Regions from separate parts of the Microbispora sp. NBC_01389 genome, predicted to be linked through region 2. Evidence: predicted binding sites of a transcription regulator. Region 2 holds the regulator's gene; the other holds the start of a gene.
What was found. Region 2 encodes HrcA, which represses chaperone genes, less so after heat shock. Its sites were predicted from a motif close to TTGGCACTCTCNNNNNGAGAGTGCCAA; they were not measured.

Region 1: OG344_RS04780 (FmdB family zinc ribbon protein) is a predicted target of HrcA. The motif match lies at 3,058-3,084, and genes of this name have one in related genera.

What each region holds. Positions count from the first base shown of each region.
Region 1 covers NZ_CP109552.1:1,045,446-1,051,213, forward strand. Annotated here, with positions in the region: gene galU (UTP--glucose-1-phosphate uridylyltransferase GalU) at 1-834, opposite strand, end outside; gene OG344_RS04770 (5-formyltetrahydrofolate cyclo-ligase) at 859-1,434, shown strand; gene OG344_RS04775 (potassium/proton antiporter) at 1,466-2,971, shown strand; gene OG344_RS04780 (FmdB family zinc ribbon protein) at 3,100-3,456, shown strand; gene OG344_RS04785 (S-methyl-5'-thioadenosine phosphorylase) at 3,540-4,346, shown strand; gene OG344_RS04790 (SAF domain-containing protein) at 4,360-4,953, shown strand; gene OG344_RS04795 (D-alanyl-D-alanine carboxypeptidase family protein) at 4,958-5,768, opposite strand, start outside.
Region 2 covers NZ_CP109552.1:4,341,113-4,346,880, forward strand. Annotated here, with positions in the region: gene hemW (radical SAM family heme chaperone HemW) at 1-341, shown strand, start outside; gene OG344_RS19565 (DUF3097 domain-containing protein) at 338-1,153, opposite strand; gene hrcA (heat-inducible transcriptional repressor HrcA) at 1,330-2,343, shown strand; gene dnaJ (molecular chaperone DnaJ) at 2,344-3,480, shown strand; gene OG344_RS19580 (16S rRNA (uracil(1498)-N(3))-methyltransferase) at 3,644-4,378, shown strand; gene OG344_RS19585 (hypothetical protein) at 4,391-5,065, opposite strand; gene OG344_RS19590 (SigE family RNA polymerase sigma factor) at 5,062-5,541, opposite strand.

The sequences.
Region 1 (5,768 bases), 3.3 Mb from region 2:
GGCGAACTGCACCACGGTCTGGAGATATTCGAGCTTGTTGCCGGTGTCGTAGCGGCGGCCCCGGAAGAGCACGCCGTGCACCGGGCCGCCCTCGCCGGGGGCCGTCGCGGCCAGCGTGCGCAGCGCGTCGGTGAGCTGGATCTCGCCGCCGCGCCCGGGCGGGGTCCGCTCCAGCACCTCGAACACCGTCGGGTCGATCACGTAGCGGCCGATGATCGCCCAGTTCGAGGGGGCCTCGTCGGCCGGGGGCTTCTCCACGAGGTCGGTGACGCGGACGACGTCGTCCTCGTCGGTCGGCTCGATGGCGGCGGCGCCGTACAGGGAGATGTGCTCGCTCGGCACCTCCATCAGCGCGACGACGCTGCCGCCGTACGTCGCGCGCACCTCGATCATGCGCCTGAGCAGCGGGTCGCGGGGGTCGATGAGGTCGTCGCCGAGCAGGCAGGCGAACGGCTCGTCGCCGACGTGCTGCTTGGCGCACAGGACGGCGTGGCCGAGACCCTTGGGCTCGCCCTGCCGCACGTAGTGCATGGTGGCGAGGTCCACCGGCTCCTTCACCTGGCTGAGCCGCTCCTCGTCGCCCTTGGCGCGCAGCGCGTCCTCAAGCTCGTACGCTACGTCGAAGTGGTCCTCGATCGAACGCTTGTTGCGGCCGGTCACCATCAGGACGTCGAGCAGCCCGGCGGAGACGGCCTCCTCCACCACATACTGGATGGCCGGTTTGTCGACGATGGGCAGCATCTCCTTGGGGGTCGCCTTCGTCGCGGGAAGGAAGCGGGTGCCCAGACCCGCGGCGGGCACGACGGCTTTGGTCACGGGATCGAAGTCAGCCATGGTTGAACAGTAACGGAGCGGGCTGTGGACAAGCTGAACCTGCGTCGCCGTATCCTCCGCGACCGGTCGGAGCTGGACGAACGCACACAGCGCGCGTCCTCGGGCGCGATCCGTGAGACGCTCCTCGACCAGCCGTGGGCGCAGATGGCCGGGCTCGTCGCCTGCTACTGGTCGATCGGGACGGAACCGTCCACGCACGGGCTGATCCTGGCCCTGTGGAAGCACGGCGCGACCGTGATCCTGCCGGTGCAGCGGCCCGACGGCGAGCTCGACTGGGCGGTGTACGACGGCCCGGACTCGCTCGCTCCGGGACCGTACGGGGTCATGGAGCCGGTCGACGTCCGGCGCGGGGTGGATGCGATCAGGACGGCCGCGCTGGTCCTCGTCCCCGCCCTCGCCGTCGACCGGGTCACGGGCGTACGGCTCGGCCGGGGCGGCGGCTTCTACGACCGGGCGCTGGCCCGCGTCGGGCCGAACGTGCCGACGGTGGCGCTGCTGCACGAGGGCGAGCTGATCGAGGGGGTCCCGGCGGAGCCGCATGATCAGCATGTACGGTTCGCTGCCCTTCCGAGCGGAATCGTCCGGTTATTGCAGGTGTGACAAGATTGGCGCAGGCGCGGCGAAGGGAGCGGTGGGTCTGAACATCTGGCTGTTGCTGTCCGCCGCCGTCGTCATCGCGGCCATCGCGTCCGTACGGATCGCGCACCGCACCGGCCTGCCCACCCTGCTCATCTATCTCTGCCTCGGGCTGCTGCTCGGCGAGCGCGGCCTCGGCGGCATCCACTTCGACAACGCGCACCTCGCCCAGCAGCTCGGCCTGATCGCGCTCGCCGTGATCCTGGCCGAAGGCGGCCTGACCACCAACTGGAGTCACGTACGCGACGCCGTGCCGAGCGCGCTCGTGCTCGCCACGGTGGGCATCGCGGTCAGCGTCTCCGTACTCGCCGCGACCGCCTCGCTCCTGCTCGGCCTGGACTGGCGGTCGGCGTTCCTGCTCGGCGCCGTGCTGGCCTCCACCGACGCGGCGGCCGTGTTCTCCGTGCTGCGGCGGCTGCCGCTGCCGCTCCGGCTCGCCGGGATCCTGGAGGCGGAGTCGGGCTTCAACGACGCGCCCGCCGTCATCCTCGTGATGACGCTGAGCGTGGGCTCGACGCTGACGCTCTCGGTGCCGGCCACCCTGCTGGACACCGCCGCCGAACTCGCCATCGGCGCGGCCGTCGGCCTCGCGGTCGGCCCGGCCGGGGCGTACGCGCTGCGCCGGGTGGCCCTGCCCGCCTCCGGTCTCTACCCGATCGCGGTGCTGGCGCTGGCGTTCGTCGCCTACAGCGGGGCGGCGCTGCTGCACGGCAGCGGCTTCCTCGCGGTGTACGTCGCGACGCTGATCCTCGGCAACGCCCGCCTCCCCCACCGCGCCGCGACCCGCGGCTTCGCGGAGGGCTCGGCGTGGCTCGCCCAGATCGGGCTGTTCGTGATGCTCGGCATCCTGGCCGACCCGGCGGAGCTGCCCGTCGTGATCGTGCCCGCCCTGGTGTCGGGGGTGCTGCTGGTCCTGGTCGCCCGGCCGGCGTCGGTCCTGGTGTCCAGCGTGGTCGTACGGCTCCTGCGTCTCGGCTCGATGCCGTGGCGGGAACAGATCTTCCTGTCGTGGGCCGGGCTGCGCGGCGCGGTGCCGATCGTGCTCGCCACCATCCCCTGGAGCGCGGGCGTGCCGGGGGCGAAGGGCCTGTTCAACGACGTCTTCATCATCGTCATCGTGTTCACGCTCCTGCAGGGGCCGACCCTGCCGTACCTCGCGCGGGTGCTCGGCCTGGCCGCCGAGGGCGAGGCGCGCGATCTCGACGTGGAGGCCGCGCCGCTGGAGGAGCTGAATGCCGACCTGCTGCAGGTCCGCATCCCGCGCGGGTCGCTCATGCACGGCGTGGAGATCTTCGAGCTGCGGCTGCCCACCGACACCATGGTGACTCTCGTCGTACGGAACGGGCGGTCGTTCGTGCCCGGTCCGACGACCCAGCTTCTGGTCGGGGACCAGCTTCTCGTGGTCACCACGGCGGCGCAGCGGGAGACCGTCGAGCGCCGCCTGCGCGCGGTCAGCCGCAAGGGCAAGCTGGCCGGATGGTACGGCGAACGCGGCGGCTGACCTGCTGTAGAGGCTGTGGGCGGACGGGACGTCGGGGGGCAATAAACCGGGCTGGTGTGGCGTTTGCGCTTGTTGGTTGAATACCATTAGCAATCGACCCGGTCGAGTGCCAGTCTCAGGAGGAGCGAGTGCCCACCTACCAGTACGCCTGTACCGCTTGCGGGGAGCAGCTGGAGGCCGTTCAGAGGTTCTCTGACGACCCGCTCACGGAGTGCCCGGCCTGCCAGGGCAAGCTGCGCAAGGTGTTCTCCGCCGTCGGCATCGTGTTCAAGGGCTCCGGCTTCTACCGGACCGACAGCCGTTCGTCGAGCACGTCGACGACCGCGCCGAGCACGACGGCGCCGTCGAAGTCCGCCGACTCCGCCGGCTCGGGTGACTCCGGTGGCTCGAGCGGTTCGCCCGCGCCCGCGCCCGCGAAGAAGGAGACCGCCTCGACCAGCACGTCGACGACCTCCTCGTCGTCGGGATCGACCGCCGCCGCCTGAGGTTGCCCACAGGGGTCTGATGTTGTCCACAGGGGCCGCCGGGCCGCGCCGGAGGCACGGCGCCGTTCGCTAGGGTCGGCCCCATGGTCAATCGCGCAGACATCGGGGTCATCGGCGGATCCGGGCTCTACTCCCTGCTGGAGGACGCCCACGAGGTCGACGTGACGACGCCGTACGGCCCGCCCAGTGACACGATCTCCGTGGGCCGCATCGGCGGCAGGTCCGTCGCGTTCATCCCCCGGCACGGCCGCGGCCACACGTATCCTCCGCACCGCATCCCCTATCGGGCGAACATGTGGGCTCTGCGGTCCCTCGGCGTCCGGCAGGTCCTCGCGCCCAGCGCGGTCGGGTCCCTGCGCCCCGAGATCGGCCCGGGCGCCCTCGTGATCCCCGACCAGCTCGTGGACCGCACCCAGAGCCGCGAGCAGACCTTCTACGACACGGGCGGCGCCGTCCACGTGTCGTTCGCCGACCCCTACTGCCCCTCCGGCCGGGCCGCCGCGACAGCCACGGCACGCGAGGCCGGCTGGGACACGGTCGACGGCGGAACGCTGGTCGTGATCGAGGGTCCCCGCTTCTCCACCCGCGCCGAGTCGCGGTGGTACGCGGGCGCGGGCTGGTCGATCATCGGCATGACCGGGCACCCCGAGGCCGTCCTCGCCCGTGAGCTGGCCCTCTGCTACACGACGCTCTCCCTCGTCACCGACCACGACGCCGGTGTCGAGGCTGGGGAGGGGGTCACCCACGAGGAGGTGCTGGCCTTCTTCGCGGCCAACGTGGAGCGGATGCGCACGCTGGTCTCCCAGGTCGTGGAGGCCCTGCCGGAGGATCGAACCTGCCCCTGCGGCAACGCCCTCGACGGCATCAAGCTCCCGATCGAGCTTCCCTGATGGTCGGGTTGTCATGCGCGCCCTGAAACGGCTTCCCGTGCGCCGTCGCCGTGCGGGCGCCGCGATCCTCGCCGGGCTCGCGGCGGCGTGCGCGCTGTCGGCCGTACGGGCGCCGCGGGGCGTGGAGGTGCTCGCCGCCGCCCGCGACCTCGCCGGAGGCAGGCTGGCCTCCTCCGACGTGATGGTCGTACGGCTGCCGCCCGACGCCGTGCCCGCCGGGGCGTACGCGGCCGGCTCCCCGGTGACCGGCAGGGTGGTCGCGGGACCGCTGCGCCGGGGTGAGCCGCTCACCGACGCGCGTCTCCTCGGGCCGGGCCTGTTCCGGCTCTCCGGATCGCCGGAGTCGGTCGCGACGCCGGTCCGGATCGCGGACCCGGGCGCCGCCCGGCTGCTGTCGCCGGGGGATGTGATCGACGTCCTGGCGGCGTACGAGGACGGCCCCTTCGAGGCCAGGACGGTCGCCCAGGAAGTCCGGGTGATCGCCCGGCCGCCGGGCTCCACGGACGGCGGAGGGCTGCTCGTGCTGGCCACGACTCCCGCCCAGGCCGCCGGGCTCGCCCAGGCCCAGGCACAGGGCAGGCTCTCGGTGACGATCCACCCCCGCTGAGCGGTTAGGGCAGGAGTGATCCGAGCTTGGGGTCGTACTCCCAGTGCCACGGCTCGAAGGGGCTGTGATAGGCCCAGTCGGGGTGGAACCAGCCATACTTCTTGCCGTTGGCCTCAAGCCAGTTGAACTGGACGGACCGGAAGCTCTGCACGCCGCCGCAGAGGTCGACGGCGAGCCCGAGCCCGTGGTTGCTCTTGCCCGGCGTGGCCGCGAACCCGGGCCGCCGGTAGTAGACGGCCTGCTGCTCGCCGAGGCTGCGGTAGCTGTCGGAGATGCACATCGGCGCGCCGAAGCGCTTCTTGTAGGCGATGTTGAGGTCGGCGAAAGCGATCGCGGCGTCGGCCCGCAGGGTCTCCCCGCGCTGCGGGAGGGGGCACAGGATGTTCTGGGGGAGGAGGCCGTTCGGATACTGCTCCGCCTGGGCGATCCGGGTGGGATCGCAGCCCCCCGCGCCTTCCGTCCCCTGGCCGATCTTCACGCCCAGCTTGACCAGCGCCTTGGTCAAGGACCGGACCAGAGTGGTGGAGCGCTTACGCATGATGGTGACCTGAGCGCTGAGCTGCGCCTCCTGGAGCAGGCTGGCCGCCCGCAGCTCCTGCGCCTCCTGCGCGAGCCGCTGCTGACCTTCGAGCAGCTTCGACGCCTCGCTGAGGACGGTGCTGTGCCCGGCGACCAGGTGCTGCATGTCGCTCATGCTGCGCAGGATGGCCGTGCCGTCCCCGCCGGCGATGAACGGGCTGAGGCCCCCGACCGAGGGGTCCTGGTAGAGCGACGCCGCCAGGTCGGACAACGGCTTGCGCAGCCTGTTGAACTCG
Region 2 (5,768 bases):
GGGGGGTCGGCCCGGGGGCGCACAGCCACGTCGGCGGCACCCGCTGGTGGAACGTCAAGCATCCCGTGGCGTACGCCGCCCGCCTGGCGGACGGAGCCTCGCCGGCGCACGCCCGCGAGGTGCTCACGGCGGAGGACCGGGCCGTCGAGCGCGTCATGCTGGAGCTGCGCCTCGCCTCGGGCTTCCCGCTCGCCGACCTCGCCCCCGAGGCGCGTACGGCCTGTGCGCGGGCGCTGGGAGGCGGGCTGCTGGAGACCGAGGCGTTCAAGGCGGGCCGGGCCGTGCTCACGCTGCGCGGCCGGCTCCTCGCCGACGCCGTCGTACGCGACCTGACCCCCTAATCCGCCTGGTCCGGGGCCGTGACGAAGTCGATGAGTTCTTCCACGCGGCCGAGGAGTTCGGGCTCCAGGTCGGCGTAGGTCGTGACGCGGCCGAGGATGTGCCGCCACGCCTCCTGGGGGTCCATCCGCCAGCCCAGGGCGGCGATCACGCCCTCCTTCCACGGCACGCCGCGCGGCACGTCCGGCCACGCCGTGATGCCGAGCGCCCGGGGCTTGACCGCCTGCCAGATGTCCACGAAGGGGTGCCCGGCGACGAGCACGTCCGCGCCGGAGACCCGGGCGGCGATGCGGCTCTCCTTGGAGCCGGGCACCAGGTGGTCCACGAGCACGCCCAGCCGCCTGCCCGGCTCCGGGCCGAACTCCTCGACGATCGCGGGCAGATCGTCGACGCCCTCCAGGAACTCGACGACGACCCCCTCCACGCGCAGGTCGTGGCCCCAGATCTGCTCGACCAGCGCGGCGTCGTGGACGCCCTCGACGTAGATGCGGCTCTCCTTGGCGACCTGGGCGCGCAGCCCCCCGACCGCGATCGACCCGGAGGCGCTCCGCAGCGGGCCGGACGGCCGGGCCTTCGGACGGACGAGCGTCACCGGCCTGCCGTCGAGGAGGAACCCGGCGGGGGTCAGCGGGAACACCCGCCGCCGCCCGAAGCGGTCCTCCAGCGTGACGGCCTCCTTGTCGCAGTCCACCACCGCGCCGCAGAAGCGGCCCTCGGCGTCCTCGACCACGAGGCCGGGCTCGGCCGGGATCTCGGGGATCTGCCCCCGCCGTGGCCGCCGCCAGTCTCCGGAAAGCACGTCCCGCCCGTACATGCGGGGAACGCTAGCAAATCCCGGGCCGCCGGCTCGCCCGATGCGCCCGCAATCACGTCGCGTTGCCCCTGATCGTCTCCTCGTTATCGCACGCCGAGCGGTCGTAGCCGTACACTTGGCACTCGGGAACACAGAGTGCCAAGGTCGGTGTTTCCGAGGTACAGGGAGGTGACACATTGCTCGACGACCGCAAGCTCGCCGTCCTGCGCGCCATCGTCGAGGACTACGTGTCCACCAATGAGCCGGTGGGGTCCAAGGCCCTGGCGGACAGGCACAACCTCGGCGTCTCCCCGGCGACCATCCGCAACGACATGGCGGCGCTGGAGGAGCAGGGCTACATCACGCAGCCGCACACCAGCGCCGGGCGGGTCCCCACCGACAAGGGATACCGCCTGTTCGTCGACCGGCTGTCGCAGATCAAGCCCTTGTCCGGGGCGGAGCGCAGGGCCATCGAGACGTTCCTCGCCGGGGCGGTCGACCTCGACGAGATCGTCATGCGCACGGTGCGGCTGCTCGCGCAGCTCACCCGGCAGGTGGCCGTGGTGCAGTATCCCTCGCTCACCCGGTCGTCGGTCCGCCACGTGGAGATCGTTCCGCTGGCGGAGCGCCGGGTCATGCTGGTGCTGATCACCAACACCGGGCGGGTGGAGCAGCGGGTGGTCGATCTGCCCGAGGCGCTCGCCGAGGACCGGATCGCGAACCTGCGCTCCGTGCTGAACGGCTGCCTCGACGGGTGCTGGCTCTCGCAGGTGCCCGAGACCGTGGCCGGCATTCCCGAACGGCTGCCGCCGGAGGAGAGACCGGTGGTGGCGACCATCATGTCCGTGCTCCTGGAGACGCTCGTCGAGCGGCACGAGGAGAAGATCGTCTTCGGCGGTACGGCCAATCTGGCGGGCGCCGACTTCAGCGTGGGCCTGCGCGACGTGCTTGAGGCGTTGGAGGAGCAGGTCGTGCTCATGCGCCTGCTGGGCGAGACCGGCGGGCTGTCCGAACTCACCGTCAGAATCGGATCCGAGAACCCCTACAGCGGGCTGCGCGGCACCTCTATCGTGGCCGCCGGATACGGTTCGGGCGACAAGGAACTGGCCCGGCTGGGAGTGCTGGGCCCGACACGAATGGACTATCCGGTGACGATGGGTGCGGTGCGCGCTGTCGCGCGGTACGTGGGCCAGATCCTGGCGGGGTCATAAGTGTCCAACGACTACTACGCGACCCTTGGCGTCCGGCGCGACGCCAGCCAGGAAGAGATCAAGAAGGCGTATCGCCGTCTCGCCCGGGAGCTGCATCCGGACGTGAACCCCGACCCGGAGACCCAGGAGCGGTTCAAGGAGATCAACCAGGCGTACGAGGTGCTGTCCGACGCGGGCAAGCGCCGCATGTACGACATGGGCGCCGATCCGTTCGCGAGTGGCGGCGGGCCGGCCGGGGCGGGCGGCTTCGGCGCGGGCTTCCCCTTCAGCGACATCATGGACGCCTTCTTCGGTTCCGCCGGCGGCGCGCGGGGTCCCCGCTCACGCGCCCGCCGGGGCCGCAACGCCACCATCCGGGTCGAGCTGGACCTCGCGGAGTCCGCCTTCGGCACCACGCGCGAGATCGTTGTCGACACGGCCGTGGTCTGCGACGTCTGCCAGGGCTCCGGGGCCGCGTCGGGCACCCACCCCGACACCTGCGACATGTGTCACGGGCGGGGCGAGGTCTCACAGGTCACCCGCTCGTTCCTGGGCCAGGTCATGACGTCCCGCCCCTGCCCTCAGTGCGGCGGGTACGGCAGCGTGATCCGGCACCCCTGCATTGAGTGCTCGGGCGAGGGACGGGTCCGGACCCGGCGCACGATCAAGGTGCGGATCCCGGCCGGCGTCGAGGACGGCACGCACATCCAGCTCGCGGGCGAGGGCGAGGTCGGGCCGGGCGGAGGCCCTCCGGGCGACCTGTTCCTGGAGATCGTCGAGCGGCCGCACCAGATCTTCGAACGCCGCGGCGACGACCTCCACTGCACCGTCCAGATCCCCATGACCGCCGCCGCGCTCGGCACCGTCCTGTCGGTCGACACGCTCGACGGCGCGGAGGCGATCGACGTGCGGCCCGGCACCCAGGCCGGTCAGGTCATCCCCCTGTACGGCAAGGGCATCCAGCGGCTCAACGAGACCGGCCGGGGCGACCTGCTGATCCACGTGACCGTCGAGACGCCGACCAAGCTCGACCCGCAGCAGGAGGAACTGCTGCGGGAGCTGTCGAAGCTGCGCGGGGAGGAACGGCCGCCCGGCAAGTTCACTCCCGGCCAGCAGGGCTTCTTCTCGCGCCTGCGGGACGCCTTCAACGGCCGCTGAGCGAACGGATCGGGGGGACACCACATGGCCCGCTCACGCGAGCCCGAGGGGGTGGCATGAGCGAGCGGAGCGAGCGAATCGGTAGGCACAGTGCGTTTCGCGCGGTGCTGACTCGCGTGCCTTCGGTACGACGTGACCCCGAGCCGCCAGGCGAGGGGGTGGCATGAGCGTTCCGGTGTTCCTGTCGGAGGCGGCCGGTCAGGCGGGGGACACGATCGTCCTCGACGGGCCGGAGGGGCGGCACGCCGCGTCGGTGCGCCGCCTGCGGGCGGGGGAGCGGGTCGACCTCACCGACGGCGCGGGCCGGGTGGCCGAGTGCACGGTCACGTCGGCCGGCAAGGACGCGCTGACCGCCGAGGTGCTGCGCCGGTACGAGGTGCCTCCCCCGCGGCCGAGGCTGGTGGTCGTGCAGGGCCTGCCCAAGGGCGACCGGGGCGAGCTCGCGGTCGAGATGATGACCGAGGCAGGGGTGGACGTGATCGTCCCCTGGGCCGCCGCCCGCTGCGTCACCCAGTGGAAGGGCGACCGGGCCGGCAGATCACTCGCCCGCTGGCGGAGCACGGCGCGCGAGGCGGCCAAGCAGGCCCGGCGCTTCCACCTGCCCGAGGTGACCGAGCAGGCCACGACCGCGGGGGTCCGCTCGCTCGTCTCGGCGGCGGCGCTCGCGGTCGTGCTGCACGAGGAGGCCGCCGAGCCGCTGAGCCGCCTCACGCTGCCGGACGTCCCCGGCGACATCGTGATGATCGTCGGCCCGGAGGGCGGCGTCACCGACGAGGAGATCGCCGGGTTCCGCGCGGCGGGAGCCGTACCGGCCCTGCTCGGCCCCACCGTGCTGCGCACCTCGACGGCGGGCGTGGCCGCGGCGGCCGTCCTGCTGGCCCGCTGCGGCCGCTGGTGAGAACCGCCGTCGTCAGGGAGTGGGGGTCTCGGCCGAGTTGGGCGTGACCGTCTCCGTGGGCGGGGGGCTGGGGGTGGCCGATGGCGTGGCGGTCGCCGTGGGCGGAGCCGACGAAGGGGCGGCGGTGTGCGTGGCCGACGGCGGCGCGGACTGCGCCGTCTGGACGGGCGGGCACGTCGCGGGCAGGGTCGGCTCGGGGTCGACCACTCCGGCCCGCGCCGCAGGCGACGCGCAGGGGTCGGACGGCGACGGCGACGGGCTGGTGGCCGGGCCCGGACGGTGCGACGGAGACGGGCTGGTCCGCTCGTGCGACGGGCTCGGGCTGGTGGTGACGATGATCACCACCCCGGGCCGCGAGGCGGCCCCCTCGGCGGGCGGGCGCGTCACGGTCGAGCTCTCCGGGTCCTGCTCGCGGGCGTCGCCCGACACCGCGATACCGGTGCGGTCGGCGACCTGCTCGCGCAGGCCGGGGACGAGCATCACGACCGCGCCCGCCGCGAGGACGGCTCCGGCGGCCGCGGCGCCCACCCGCAGCCACAGCACGTTCCGCAGGCCGCGCAGGCCCCGCCGGTCGATCCGCCGGCGGATGATGTCGAGTCCTTCGGGAGACGGCACGACCGAGTCCGCCTCCGCGCGCAGGGCACGGCGAAGCGACTCGCCGTACTCGTCGTCGGACGGGAAGGTCATGAGAACTGCTCCAGTGCCATCCGTAGTGCGGCCATGCCGCGGGACGTGTGACTCTTCACCGCGCCCTTGCTGATGCCCATCGCGTGCGCGATCTCGGCCTCCGACAGGTCGCCGTAGTATCGCAGCACCAGCGCCTCGCGCTGCCGGTTGGGCAGGCCGCGGAGCGCCTCGATGACGGCCGAGCGTTCGAGCTCGCCGATGGCGCCGTTCTCGGCGCTCGGCGCGTCCGGCAGGCCCTTCGGGGCGTACTTCTCGACGACCGCGCGGTGCCGCAGCACCGAACGCGAGCGGTTCACGACCGATTGGCGAAGGTAGGCCAGTGCCTTGTCGGTGTCCCTCAGGCGCCGCCACGCTCCGTGGAGAGCGACGAACGCGTCCTGAACGACCTCTTCCGCGCTGGCCACGTCACGAACCAGCAGCACCGCGAGACGCACGAGTGACCGATAGTGAGCGCTGTACAGCGCCGTCACGGCCATGTCGGCATCCCACCCGACGGGCACCGTCCCCAACGACCTTTCGGCCACGAGGGTCTCGGTGGTCACGTCAATAGGACGCTCGTCATCCCCGGGGGGTTTACGTTCTTCCGAATCATTAGAGGGCATGGCCCGACGGTGTCCTCGCGCGACACTAGGGGGGTTGTCTGGTGAAGTCTCGCACAACCACAGTAGCCGGGAGGATCATTGCCGTCATCAATCGTCGTCGG